2 regions of the Streptomyces sp. NPDC005648 genome follow, and region 2 is predicted to be linked to the other one. Evidence: predicted binding sites of a transcription regulator. Region 2 holds the regulator's gene; the other holds the start of a gene.
The links. Region 2 encodes HrcA, which represses chaperone genes, less so after heat shock. Its sites were predicted from a motif close to TTNGCACTCNGNNNNNCNGAGTGCNAA; they were not measured.
Positions count from the first base shown of each region.

Region 1: the regulator HrcA is predicted to act here: its motif matches at 4,768-4,794, upstream of groES (co-chaperone GroES).

Region 1 covers NZ_JBEXCS010000002.1:82,620-89,646, forward strand. The annotation lists gene ABZT17_RS01775 (YciI family protein) at 1-321, shown strand, start outside; gene ABZT17_RS01780 (RNA polymerase sigma factor) at 366-1,667, shown strand; gene ABZT17_RS01785 (methyltransferase domain-containing protein) at 1,688-2,887, opposite strand; gene ABZT17_RS01790 (polysaccharide deacetylase family protein) at 2,978-3,907, shown strand; gene ABZT17_RS01795 (polysaccharide deacetylase family protein) at 3,904-4,725, shown strand; gene groES (co-chaperone GroES) at 4,941-5,249, shown strand; gene groL (chaperonin GroEL) at 5,371-6,996, shown strand.
Region 2 covers NZ_JBEXCS010000026.1:25,849-32,875, forward strand. The annotation lists gene ABZT17_RS17370 (ATP-binding SpoIIE family protein phosphatase) at 1-1,218, shown strand, start outside; gene hemW (radical SAM family heme chaperone HemW) at 1,457-2,689, shown strand; gene ABZT17_RS17380 (Uma2 family endonuclease) at 2,788-3,366, shown strand; gene ABZT17_RS17385 (DUF3097 domain-containing protein) at 3,344-4,159, opposite strand; gene ABZT17_RS17390 (MBL fold metallo-hydrolase) at 4,203-4,934, opposite strand; gene hrcA (heat-inducible transcriptional repressor HrcA) at 5,087-6,103, shown strand; gene dnaJ (molecular chaperone DnaJ) at 6,104-7,027, shown strand, end outside.

The DNA of each region.
Region 1 (7,027 bases), on a different contig from region 2:
TCCACCGTGCCCGCCGAAGGTCCCAGCCCTGAGCTGATGCAGCGGATGGGTGAGCTGATCGAGGAGGTCACCAAGGCCGGGGTCATGCTCGACACCGCCGGTCTCACCCCGTCCGCGCAGGGCATGCGGGTGCACTGGCAGGGCGGCGAGATCTCGGTGACCGACGGGCCCTTCACCGAGGCAAAGGAGGTCGTCGGCGGTTACGCGATCATGCAGTGCAAGGACAGGGCCGAGGCCCTGGAGTGGACGAAGAAGTTCCTCAAGGTCCACGAGGAGCACTGGACCGTCACCTGTGAGGTCCGGGAGATCGCCGAGGGCTGACAGGTCCTTTGCCCGACGCCGCCGGGGGTGTTGCATGGTGGGCTGTGACCTCGCAGCCCACCGGCCCCCGTCCCAGCGACCCCCGTCCCACCGACCCTCGCCACACCGACCTTCAGTCCGCCGTCGAGACCGTCTACCGGCTCGAATCCCCCCGTATCATCGCCGCCCTCACCCGCCTCGTCCGTGACATCGGCATCGCCGAGGAGCTCGCGCAGGACGCCCTGGTCGCCGCCCTCGAACAGTGGCCCCGGGACGGCGTCCCCGACAACCCGGGAGCCTGGCTGACGGCCACGGCCCGGCACCGTGCCGTCGACCTGATCCGCCGCCGGGACAACTACGCCCGCAAGCTCCAGGAGATCGGCCGCACCCTCGACACCACCGCGCCCCCCGAGGAGCCCGCCGACCCCGACGACATCGACGACGACCTCCTCCGTCTGGTCTTCACGGCCTGCCACCCGGTGCTGTCGCCCGAGGCCCGGATCGCCCTCACCCTCCGCCTCCTCGGCGGCCTGACGACGACCGAGATCGCCCGGGCCTTCCTCACCCCCGAGCCGACGATCGCCCAGCGCATCGTCCGCGCCAAACGGACCCTGGCCACCCAGAACGTCGCCTTCGAGGTGCCGTACGGCCCCGAGCGCGAGGCCCGCCTCGGTTCCGTCCTCGACGTCATCTACCTCATCTTCAACGAGGGTTACGCCGCCACCGCCGGCGACGACTGGCTGCGCCCCGGGCTCTGCGAGGACGCCCTCCGCCTGGCCCGCGTCCTGTCCTCCCTGATGCCGAAGGAACCGGAAGTCCACGCCCTGACCTCCCTGCTGGAGTTCCAGGCGTCCCGCTCCGCCGCCCGCACCGGCCCGAGCGGCGAACCCGTCCTCCTCAAGGACCAGAACCGCCGCCGCTGGAACCGCATGCTCATCGCCCGAGGCATCACCGCCCTCCACCGCGCCGACGCGACGGCCACCGGCGCCCCGGGCCCGTACGCCCTCCAGGCCGCCATCGCCGCCTGCCACGCCCACGCGTACACCTACGAGGAGACCGACTGGCGGACCATCGCGGCCCTGTACGGCCTGCTCGCCGCCCGAGCGCCCTCCCCGGTCGTCGAACTCAACCGCGCGGTCGCCGTCTCCATGGCCGAGGGCCCGGCCGAGGGACTGGCCATCGTCGACGCCCTCGCCTCCGAACCGGCCCTGCGCGACTACCACTTGCTCCCCAGCGTCCGCGGCGACCTCCTCGCCCGCCTGGGACGTTCGGCGGAGGCGCGGGAGGAGTTCGTACGGGCGGCGGGGCTGGCGCGCAACGAGCGCGAGCGTGAGCTGCTGCTGGGGCGGGCGGACGGGCTGTCGTAGGGCGAAGGGAGTCCGGTCGGCTACACGGGTCGTCCGATCAGCATCGTCGGTGCCCCCGCCACCCGCGTCAGGAACACCGTCGCCGAGTTGCGGCCCACCGGCTTCACCTTCTTCCGCAGCTCCTCCGGCTCGACCGCCGAGCCCCGCTTCTTCACGGTCAGGATCCCGACCTCCCGCTCTCGTAGCAGCGCCTTCAACTTCTTTATGTTGAAGGGGAGTTGGTCGCTGATCTCATAGGCGGTGGCGTACGGGGAGTCGTGGAGCGCGTCGGAGGTGACGTAGGCGATGGTGGGGTCGATCAGCCCGCCGTCCACCTCCTCGGCCGCCTCGGCGACCAGATGCGCGCGGATGACGGCACCGTCGGGCTCGTACAGGTACCGCCCGACGGGACGGACCCGGGGGTCGGGCAGCCCGCGGGAGAGGAGGGTGCGCGGGCCGGGCAGCAGGGTGGCCCGCACGGAAGCGGCCCGACCCGAGGTGGTCCGCACCGGTCCCGTTCCCGCCGCCGTCCCGAACCACAGCACCGCCTCCTTCACATCCCCGCCGTCCGAGATCCACTCGGCCCCGGCGTCGTCCGGCACGGCCTCGTGCGGGATGCCGGGGGCGACCTTGAGGGCGGCGACGAGGGACGCCTCGCGGGCGGCCCCGACGGCCCAGGACAGGGGCGGTGAGTAGGCCTCCGGGTCGAAGACGCGACCGCGTCCGCCGCGCCGGGCCGGGTCCACGAACACGGCGTCGTAACCGGCCGTGTCCACCTCCGTGACGTCGGCCTCCCGGACCTCGATGAGGTCGCCGAGCCCGAGCGCCCCGGCGTTGGCGCGCGCCGCGGCCGCCGTCACCGGGTCCCGGTCGACGGCGAGGACGCGGATGCCCGCCCGGGCGAGCGCGATGGCGTCACCGCCGATCCCGCAGCACAGGTCGGCCAGGGAGGTGACGCCCATCGACTTCAGACGCTCGGCCCGGTACGCCGCCACACTCGCCCGTGTCGACTGCTCGACCCCGTTCGGGGTGAAGAACATCCGCCCGGCGTCCTCGGCCCCGAACTTCGCCTCCGCGCGCTGCCGCAGCCGGGCCTGGCCGAGGGCCGCCGAGACCAGTTCGGCGGGGTGCTCGCGGCGCAGCCGGGTGGCGACGGCGAGTTCGTCGGCGGGGGCCGTCCCGCGGACCTCGTCGAGGAGGGCGCGGCCTTCGGGGGTGAGGAGGGGGGCGAGGTCGTTCACCGGGTCATTGTGGGCCAGGCGGGCGACGGTGCGCCTGTCGCCGAGGTGTTGGACCAGGGTCGGGGCCGGGGTCTGCGAGGATCCGGCACCATGCGAGCAGTAGGACAAAACGATAAAAACGGGGTGTCGTTGAGGCTGCGGGTGCGCGGCGGGGTCGCCGTGCTCGCCGTCGCCGCCGTGGCCTCCGGCTGCGCCCAGGGCCCGGACCCCCAGGTGCCCCCCGCGCACGGCCAGCAGCCCCTCAGGGCGGCCCCGGCGCGCGCCCTCCACTCGTACGCGACGAAGCTGCACGCGACGTATATGGCCCGCGCGGCGGCGGCGCGGCGCTGGGGTCTGAAGCAGGTGCCGCTGACGGCGCCCGCGCCTCCGCTCCACAAGCCGCGGATCGAGGCGCGCAAGGGCTTCGAGGTCGACGACCAGGAGGAGCTGGATCTCCCGCCGGTCTTCACCACCGTGCCCACCCGGCAGAAGGTCGTCTTCCTCACCATCGACGACGGCGCCGAGAAGGACCCGGCGTTCCTGCGGATGATGAGCCAGCTGAAGATCCCGTACACCGCCTTCCTGAGCAACTTCCTGATCAAGGACGACTACCCCTACTTCCGCAAGATGCGGTCCGAAGGCGTCACCCTCAACAACCACACCCTCACCCATCCCTATCTGCCGGGGCTCTCGTACGGGCAGCAGCGGCGCGAGATCTGCGGCATGCAGGACGTGATGGAGAAGCAGTTCGGCAAGCGGCCGACCGTCTTCCGGCCGCCCTTCGGCAACTACAACCAGGACACGCTCCGGGCCGCCAGATCCTGCGGCATCAAGTACGCGCCGATCTGGGACGAGGAGGTCTTCGTCGACCACTGGGAGTACCGCGAGGACGACCAGGACCTGCACCCCGGCGACATCGTGCTCACCCACTTCCGTGGCCGCGACGAGTGGAAGGGCACGATGGTCGACGACATGCGCCGGTTCCTGAACAGGGTCACGGCCGAGGGGTACGCGGTGGCCCGCCTGGAGGACTACCTGTGAACCGCGGGCGCCTGGCGGCCGGTGTCCTGGCGCTCGCCGTCCTGCTCACCGGCTGCGCCCAGTCCGTCGACCCCATCGAACGGCTGGGCATGAAGGCGGCCCAGCGGGTGCACCCGTACGACCCCAGGGGCACGGCACGGCCGCCGTACCGCCGCTGGGGCCTGGTGGCACCGCTGGCCCCCGCGCCGAGACCGAGACGGGTGCCGGGCCTCGGGGGCGCTTCGCTCCACCCGGGCCCGATCCCGGTGGTCTCCCGGGTCCCCACCCGCGACAAGGTGGTCTTCCTGACCTACGACGACGGAGCCGAACGGGACCGCCGCTTCGTCGACATGGTCCGCGAACTCCGGCTCCCGGTCAGCATGTTCCTCACCGACAGCGTGGTCGGACCGGGCTACGGCCACTTCGCGCGTCTGCGGTCGGTGGGCGCGTCGATCCAGAACCACACCCTCGACCACACCGCCCTGCGCGGCCTGCCGTATGCCGGCCAGCGCGCCGAGATCTGCGGCCAGCAGCGGAAACTCCACGTCCGCTTCGGCATCCGCCCCCGCCTCTTCCGCCCCCCGTACGGCGCCTACGACACCACCACCCTGCGCGCCGCGGCCGACTGCGGGGTCTCCGCGCTGGTCCTGTGGCGCGCGTCGATGGACACCGGCGAGCCGGCGTTCACCACGGGCGGGCGACAGCTGCGAGCCGGCGACATCGTCTCGGTGGCCTCGGGCGAGTCGACACAGCCGTCCCTGATCGACCGGACGCGGCGGCTGCTGAGGGAGGCGCAGGGGCGGGGGCTGACGGTGGGGCGGCTGGAGGACTATCTGTAGCGGCACGCGCCACGGGATCTTCGGCGGCGCGCACCGCCGGGATTAGCAGTCCGCTTGACCGAGTGCTAATCGCAGTCATAGTCTCGGCTCTGGCACTCCCCACTGGAGAGTGCCAACTACGCGACGGGCAGGTCCGGCACCCGCGACGACGGATCCACCTGGTCGCCACCTCAGACAGTTAACCCCGTGAGATCTCCGAAGGGGGAGGTCGGATCGTGACGACCACCAGCTCCAAGGTTGCCATCAAGCCGCTTGAGGACCGCATCGTGGTCCAGCCGCTCGACGCGGAGCAGACCACCGCCTCTGGCCTGGTCATCCCGGACACCGCGAAGGAGAAGCCCCAGGAGGGCGTCGTCCTCGCCGTGGGCCCGGGCCGCTTCGAGAACGGCGAGCGCCTGCCGCTCGACGTCAAGACCGGCGACATCGTGCTGTACAGCAAGTACGGCGGCACCGAGGTGAAGTACAACGGCGAGGAGTACCTCGTCCTCTCGGCTCGCGACGTGCTCGCGATCATCGAGAAGTAATCCACCTCAAGCACTTTTCTCGCTTGTGAGCTGCGCCCCGGGTTCCCGCGTCCTTATGAAGCCGGGCCTCCGGGGCGCAGTTCGTTTCACCCACGTTTTCCGAGAGGGCTGAACCGCTCCCATGGCGAAGATCCTGAAGTTCGACGAGGACGCCCGTCGCGCCCTCGAGCGCGGCGTCAACAAGCTGGCCGACACGGTCAAGGTGACGATCGGCCCCAAGGGCCGCAACGTCGTCATCGACAAGAAGTTCGGCGCCCCCACCATCACCAACGACGGCGTCACCATCGCCCGTGAGGTCGAGGTCGAGGACCCGTACGAGAACCTCGGCGCGCAGCTGGTGAAGGAGGTGGCGACCAAGACCAACGACATCGCGGGTGACGGCACCACCACCGCCACCGTGCTCGCCCAGGCGCTGGTCCGCGAGGGCCTGAAGAACGTCGCCGCGGGTGCCTCCCCGGCGCTGCTGAAGAAGGGCATCGACGCGGCCGTGGCCGCGGTCTCCGAGGAGCTCCTCGCGACCGCCCGCCCCATCGACGAGAAGTCCGACATCGCCGCCGTGGCTGCGCTGTCCGCCCAGGACCAGCAGGTCGGCGAGCTCATCGCCGAGGCGATGGACAAGGTCGGCAAGGACGGTGTCATCACCGTCGAGGAGTCCAACACCTTCGGTCTGGAGCTGGACTTCACCGAGGGCATGGCCTTCGACAAGGGCTACCTGTCCCCGTACTTCGTCACCGACCAGGAGCGTATGGAGGCCGTCCTCGACGAGCCGTACATCCTGATCAACCAGGGCAAGATCTCCTCGATCGCCGACCTGCTGCCGCTGCTCGAGAAGGTCATCCAGTCCGGCGCCTCGAAGCCGCTGCTGATCATCGCCGAGGACGTCGAGGGCGAGGCCCTCTCCACCCTGGTCGTCAACAAGATCCGCGGCACCTTCAACGCGGTCGCGGTCAAGGCCCCCGGCTTCGGCGACCGCCGCAAGGCGATGCTGCAGGACATGGCGGTCCTCACCGGTGCCACGGTCATCTCCGAGGAGGTCGGCCTCAAGCTCGACCAGGTCGGCCTGGACGTGCTGGGCTCCGCCCGCCGCGTGACCATCACCAAGGACGACACCACCATCGTCGACGGCGCCGGCGACTCCGCCGACGTCGTGGGCCGCGTCGCCCAGATCAAGGCCGAGATCGAGAACACGGACTCCGACTGGGACCGCGAGAAGCTCCAGGAGCGTCTCGCGAAGCTGGCCGGCGGCGTGTGCGTCATCAAGGTCGGCGCCGCCACCGAGGTGGAGCTGAAGGAGAAGAAGCACCGTCTGGAGGACGCCATCTCCGCGACCCGCGCCGCGGTCGAGGAGGGCATCGTCTCCGGTGGTGGCTCCGCGCTCGTCCACGCCGTGAAGGTCCTCGAGGACAACCTCGGCCGCACCGGCGACGAGGCCACCGGTGTCGCCGTGGTCCGCAAGGCCGCCGTCGAGCCGCTGCGCTGGATCGCCGAGAACGCCGGCCTGGAGGGCTACGTCATCACCTCCAAGGTCGCCGAGCTCGACAAGGGCCAGGGCTTCAACGCCGCCACCGGCGAGTACGGCGACCTGGTCAAGGCCGGCGTCATCGACCCGGTCAAGGTCACCCGCTCCGCCCTGGAGAACGCCGCCTCCATCGCCTCCCTCCTCCTGACGACCGAGACCCTGGTCGTGGAGAAGAAGGAAGAGGAGGAGCCGGCCGCCGCCGGTCACGGCCACGGTCACACGCACTGACGCGACGCAACAGGAGAGGCCCGGCACCCTG
Region 2 (7,027 bases):
CAGCTGATCGTGCCGAGGCTCGCCGACTGGTGTGCCGTATGGCTGGAGGACGAGGTGATGGGCCGCTGGGAGACCCCCGATCCCGGCGGCTGGACGGGCGACACCGGCACGGGCCCGCGCCTGGCCCGCGTCTGGCACGGCAGCGAGAACCGCATCGAGGAGCTGCGCCGGGCCCTGGAGAAGGACCCGCCGCGTCCGGCGCCCGGCCCCCTCCAGTCCGGGCCCGTCGCCCACCCCTGGCCCGGTGAGGCGCTGGACGGCGACACCCACGGCACGGCACTGGCGTACCGGCTGATCGCCGGCGGCCGGCCGCTCGGCACCCTCGTCATCGGCCGCGCGGGCCGGCTGTGCTTCCCGGACGAGGTCACCGGCCTGGTCGAGGATCTCAGCCGCCGGGTGGCCCTCGCCATCGGCGCGGCCCGCCAGTACGCCCGCCAGGCCACCATCAGCCGGGTCCTGCAGCGCGGTCTGCTGCCCGTCGCCGTCGCCGAGATCCCCGGCGTGCACAGCGCCCTCGTCTACGAGCCCTGCGACCAGGGCGGCCCCAGCGGCGACTTCTACGACGTCTTCCCGGCTGGCGACGGCCGCTGGTGCTTCGCCGTCGGTGACGTCCAGGGCAAGGGCCCCGAGGCCGCCGTGGTCATCGGCCTGGCCCGCCCCTGGCTGCGGCTGCTGGCCCGGGAGGGCTACGGCGTCGCCGACGTCCTCGACCGCCTCAACCGGCTCCTCCTCGACGACGCCACGGAGGCCGCCGACGCGGCGGCCAGGGCCCTGGTCCAGCAGGGCGCCCCCGGCGACGGTCCGCAGACCCGCTTCCTCTCCCTCCTCTACGGCGAGCTGACCCCCTTCGACGGCGGCGTCCGCTGCACCCTCGCCTCCGCCGGCCACCCCCTGCCGCTCCTCCTCGGTGCCGACGGCGATGTGCGCACCGCCGCCCGCCCCCAGACCCTCCTCGGCGTCATCGACGACGAGACCTACACCAGCGAGACCTTCGAGCTGAGCCCCGGCGACAGCCTGCTGTGCGTCACCGACGGCGTCACCGAGCGCCGCTCCGGCTCCCGCCAGTTCGACGACGGCGACGGCCTCGCCGCCGCACTCGCCGACTGCGCGGGCCTGAGCGCCCAGCTGATCGCGGAACGCATCAAACGCCTGGTCCACGAGTTCGGCGGCCGCCCCCCGGAGGACGACCTGGCACTGCTGGTACTGCAGGCGGAGTAGGCGCCCACGGGTGTCCGGGCCCGTGCGTGTCTGGAGGGCGCGGGCCAGCGCACGTGCACCGCCCACACGCCCGCAGGGCACCCGCACGCCCGCTGGGTACGGGGACTACCCGCACACCCGCCCGGCACGGTGCCGCCCGCCCGCCCGTACGCTCGCCCGCAGGGCACCCGCACGCTCGCAGCGCACCGTGCCGCCCGCCCGGCATGGGTACCGGTGGGCGTGCAGGACAATGGGGTGCATGCCTTCCGCACTTCCCGACGGTGAGCCGGTTCCCGCCGACGGCTCTCTGCCCGCCTCCGCGCTCGCCGGGTCCGCCGCCCGTCCCCTCGGCTTCTATCTGCATGTCCCGTACTGCGCGACCCGCTGCGGCTACTGCGACTTCAACACCTACACCGCCACCGAGCTGCGCGGCACGGGCGGAGTGCTGGCCTCCCGGGACAACTACGCGGACACCCTGGTGGACGAGATCCGCCTGGCGAGGAAGGTCATGGGCGACGACCCGCGCCCGGTCCGCACGGTCTTCGTCGGCGGCGGCACGCCGACCCTGCTGGCCGCCGGCGACCTCGTACGGATGCTGCGGGCGATCCGCGACGAATTCGGCCTCGCGTCCGACGCCGAGGTCACCACGGAGGCGAATCCGGAGTCCGTCGACCCCGCCTACCTCGCCGCCCTCCGCGACGGCGGCTTCAACCGGATCTCCTTCGGCATGCAGAGCGCGAAGCAGCACGTGCTGAAGGTCCTGGACCGCACCCACACCCCGGGGCGCCCCGAGGCGTGCGTGGCGGAGGCCCGCGCGGCCGGCTTCGAGCACGTCAACCTCGACCTGATCTACGGCACCCCCGGTGAGTCGGACGACGACTGGCGCGCCTCGCTCCAGGCGGCGATCGGCGCCGGCCCCGACCATGTCTCGGCCTACGCCCTGATCGTCGAGGAGGGCACCCAGCTCGCCCGCCGCATCCGCCGGGGCGAGGTCCCGATGACCGACGACGACGTCCACGCCGACCGGTACCTGATCGCGGAGGACGTCCTGTCGGCGGCGGGCTTCGACTGTTACGAGGTCTCCAACTGGGCCACTTCCCCGGCGGCCCGCTGCCTGCACAACGAGCTGTACTGGCGGGGCGCCGACTGGTGGGGCGCGGGTCCCGGGGCCCACTCGCACGTGGGCGGGGTGCGCTGGTGGAACGTCAAGCACCCGGGGGCGTACGCGGCGGCGCTCGCGGCGGGGCGGTCGCCGGGGGCGGGGCGTGAGCTGCTGTCCGACGAGGACCGACGCGTGGAGCGCGTCCTGCTGGAGCTGCGGCTGCTGGAAGGGGTGCCGCTGGACCTGCTGAAGCAGGAGGGGCTCGCGGCTTCCCGGCGGGCGCTGGGGGAGGGGCTGCTGGCGGTCGCACCGTATGAGGAGGGGCGGGCCGTGCTGACGCTGCGCGGACGGCTGCTGGCGGACGCGGTGGTGAGGGACCTGGTGGACTGATCACTCGGGCGGGTGAATCGCCCCGGAACTCCGGTTCGGTCTCTAACCTGGCTCCTAGGCTGCCGCCAAAAGGACGCGGCGGATGGGAGGCCATGGAGATGACCGCTGTGGACGAGCGTGGATTGGCCAATTACCTCGACACATTCGAGCCTCCCGAGGGCGTCAAGGCTGAGCTTCTTCGGGGGGTAATCGTGATGATGGCCAGCCCAGACCTGGTGCACAACCTGATCGTGATGCACACGCTGCGGCAGATTCCCATGGACCGCTGGTATCCCATCCAGACCCAGGATGTTGACATCGTCGGCGAGGAGAGTGTGCCCATCCCGGATCTGCTCCTGGCGGCGCCGGACGTGCTACCTGCTTCGGGGCATCTGTTGCCGTCCCAGCTGGTCACCATGGTTGTCGAGGTGGTCTCCAAGTCCAGCGTCCATCAGGACTACGTGGTCAAGAGGTCGATCTACGCGGCGGGCAAGGTGCCTGCGTATCTCATTCTCGACCCGATCATGGCGCAGTGCGTCCTACTGACGAGGCCCGAGGGCGACGGCGAGGACGCCAACTACCTGACACAGCAGATCACCAAGTTCGGTGACCCCGTGTCGCTGGATCTGCTCGGAATCGAACTGGCCACGAGCGACTTCGGAACCCTCCCCAACATCAGGCCCCACCGCTACCCGTGACGAAGTCGATCAGTTCCTCCACCCGCCCCAGCAGCTCCGGCTCCAGGTCCTTGTAGGACCCCACCCGCTTCAGGATCGCCTGCCACACCGCCCCGGTGTTGTCCGACGGCCAGCCCAGCGCCCGGCACACCCCCGTCTTCCAGTCCTGCCCGTGCGGCACCCGCGGCCAGGCCTCGATCCCGAGGGCCGACGGCTTCACGGCCTCCCAGATGTCGATGTACGGGTGGCCGACGACCAGCGCGTGCTCGCTCGTCACCGACTGCGCGATCCGCCACTCCTTGGTGCCGGGCACGAGATGGTCCACCAGGACACCGAGGCGGGCGTCCGGGCCCGGTGCGAACTGCGCCACGATCGACGGCAGGTCGTCCACGCCCTCCAGGTACTCCACCACCACGCCCTCGATGCGCAGGTCGTCGCCCCACACCTTCTCGACGAGTTCGGCGTCGTGCCGGCCCTCGACATAGATGCGCCCGGCGCGGGCCACCCGCGCGCGAGCGCCGGGCACGGCGACCGAACCGGAGGCCGTACGGGAGGGACGTACCGGAGCGGCGCCCGTCGGCCGTACGAGGGTCACCACCCGGCCCTCCAGCAGGAAGCCCCGCGGCTCCAGGGGGAACACCCGGTGCTTGCCGAAGCGGTCCTCCAGGGTCACCGTGCCCGCCTCGCAGCGGATCACCGCGCCGCAGAAACCGGTGCCGGGCTCCTCGACCACCAGACCGGGCTCCGCCGGCACCTCGGGGACGGCCTTCGGCTTCTTCCAGGGAGGGGTCAGATCGGCGGAGTACTGGCGCATTCGGATGACGATAGGAGAAACCGAGGCCCCGACGCGGCAGCGATCAGCGCGACACGCCGAAACGCGCCGCCAGGGCGTCCCGCTGGGCCCGTACGAACCCCGCGTCCACCACCGCTCCGTGACCGGGCACGTACACCGCGTCCTCGCCGCCCAGGTCGAGCAGCCGGTCCAGGGCGGCCGGCCAGTGCGAGGGTACGGCGTCCGGGCCCGCCTGCGGTTCGCCCGACTCCTCGACCAGGTCGCCGCAGAAGACCACCTCCGGCGAGCCGGGGACCAGGACCGCGAGGTCGTGGGCGGTGTGGCCGGGGCCGACGTTCGCCAGCAGGACCTGCCGGCCGCCGCCCAGGTCGAGGGTCCACTCGCCGGAGACCTGATGGCGGGGCGCGAGCAGGGAGGCCACCGCCTCCTCGGCGAGCCGCGCGTCCAGCCCCTCCCGCACCGCGTCCTCGCGCAGCTCCTCGCGCGCGTGCCGGGTGGCGAACAGGGCGCCCATGCCGACAGGGCCGTACACCTCCGCGCCCGTGAACGCCGCCGCACCGAAAACGTGGTCGAAATGGGGGTGGGTGAGCGCGAGATGGGTCACACGCAGGCCGGCGAGTCCCTCCGCCGCCGTCCGCAGCCGCGCGCCCTCCGCCAGGCTCGACCCCGCGTCGATCACCAGCGCGGTGCCGCCCCCGACGACCAGCCCCGCCGTGCAGTCCCAGCCGGGCAGCCGGCACCGCCCGACACCGGACGCCACCCGCTCCCACCCGAGCTCTTCCCAAGTCACCGTCATACGGCGACGCTAGCCGTACGACCGTGTCAACGGGGGCCGACCTTGCCCCGGGTGTACCCCACAGCCGTACACTGGGCCGGGGAACGCTGGCACTCGAAAGGGAGGAGTGCCAGGCAAAGCGCCCAGGGGACGACTTTCTGGAGGTGTGCGCGATGCTGAGTGAACGACGGCTCCAGGTACTGCGCGCCATCGTCCAGGACTATGTCGGCACCGAGGAGCCGGTCGGGTCGAAGGCCCTGACCGAGCGGCACAACCTCGGCGTCTCCCCGGCCACGGTCCGCAACGACATGGCGGTCCTGGAGGACGAGGGTTTCATCGCCCAGCCGCACACCAGCGCGGGGCGGATCCCGACCGACAAGGGCTACCGGCTGTTCGTCGACAAGCTCGCGGGCGTCAAGCCGATGACCGCGCCCGAGCGGCGGGCCATCCAGAACTTCCTCGACGGCGCCGTCGACCTCGACGACGTCGTGGCCCGGACCGTGCGGCTGCTCGCGCAGCTCACCCGGCAGGTGGCCGTCGTGCAGTACCCCTCGCTGACCCGGTCCACCGTCCGGCACGTGGAACTGCTCTCGCTCGCACCCGCGCGCGTGATGCTCGTGCTGATCACGGACACCGGGCGGGTCGAGCAGCGCATGGTCGACTGCCCGGCGCCCTTCGGGGAGGCCTCGCTCGCGGACCTGCGGGCGCGGCTGAACAGCAAGGTCGCGGGACGGCGCTTCACGGACGTCCCCCGGCTCGTGGAAGACCTGCCCGAGGGCTTCGACGCCGAGGACCGGGGTACGGTCTCGACGGTGCTCTCCACTCTTCTGGAGACACTGGTCGAGGAGAACGAGGAGCGGCTGATGATCGGCGGCACCGCCAATCTGACCCGCTTCGGACATGACTTCCCCCTCACCATCCGCCCCGTCCTGGAGGCGCTGGAGGAGCAGGTCGTGCTCCTCAAGTTGCTTGGCGAGGCGGGGGATTCGGGCATGACGGTGCGCATCGGGCACGAGAACGCCTACGAGGGACTCAACTCAACTTCCGTGGTGTCGGTCGGCTACGGTTCGGGCGGCGAGGCAGTCGCCAAGCTCGGCGTGGTCGGACCGACCCGCATGGATTACCCGGGAACGATGGGAGCGGTACGAGCGGTGGCACGGTACGTCGGACAGATCCTGGCGGAGTCGTAAGTGGCCACGGACTACTACGCCGTTCTCGGCGTGCGCCGCGACGCGTCGCAGGAAGAGATCAAGAAGGCCTTCCGGCGGCTCGCGCGCGAGCTGCACCCGGACGTCAACCCGGATCCGAAGACCCAGGAGCGGTTCAAGGAGATCAACGCCGCTTACGAGGTGCTCTCGGACCCGCAGAAGAAGCAGGTCTACGACCTCGGCGGCGACCCCCTCTCGCAGGCGGGCGGCGGAGGCGCGGGCGGCTTCGGGGCCGGTGGGTTCGGGAACTTCTCGGACATCATGGACGCGTTCTTCGGTACGGCGTCGCAGCGCGGCCCGCGCTCGCGCACCCGGCGCGGCCAGGACGCCATGATCCGGCTGGAGATCGAGCTCGACGAGGCGGCCTTCGGCACCACGAAGGACATCCAGGTCGACACGGCGATCGTCTGCACCACCTGCAACGGTGAGGGCGCGGCGCCGGGTACCTCCGCCCAGACGTGTGACATGTGCCGCGGTCGCGGTGAGGTGTCGCAGGTCACCCGGTCCTTCCTGGGCCAGGTCATGACCTCGCGTCCCTGCCCGCAGTGCCAGGGCTTCGGGACCGTGGTCCCCACCCCGTGCCCGGAGTGCGCCGGTGACGGCCGGGTCCGCTCCCGCCGCACCCTGACCGTGAAGATCCCGGCCGGCGTCGACAACGGCACCCGGATCCAGCTCGCGGGCGAGGGCGAGGTCGGCCCCGGCGGCGGGCCCGCCGGTGATCTGTACGTCGAGATCCACGAGCTCCCGCACAGCACCTTCCAGCGGCGCGGCGACGACCTGCACTGCACGGTCACCATCCCGATGACCGCGGCGTCCCTCGGCACCAAGGTGCCGCTGGAGACCCTGGACGGCATGGAGGAGGTCGACATCAGGCCCGGCACCCAGTCCGGCCAGTCGATCCCGCTG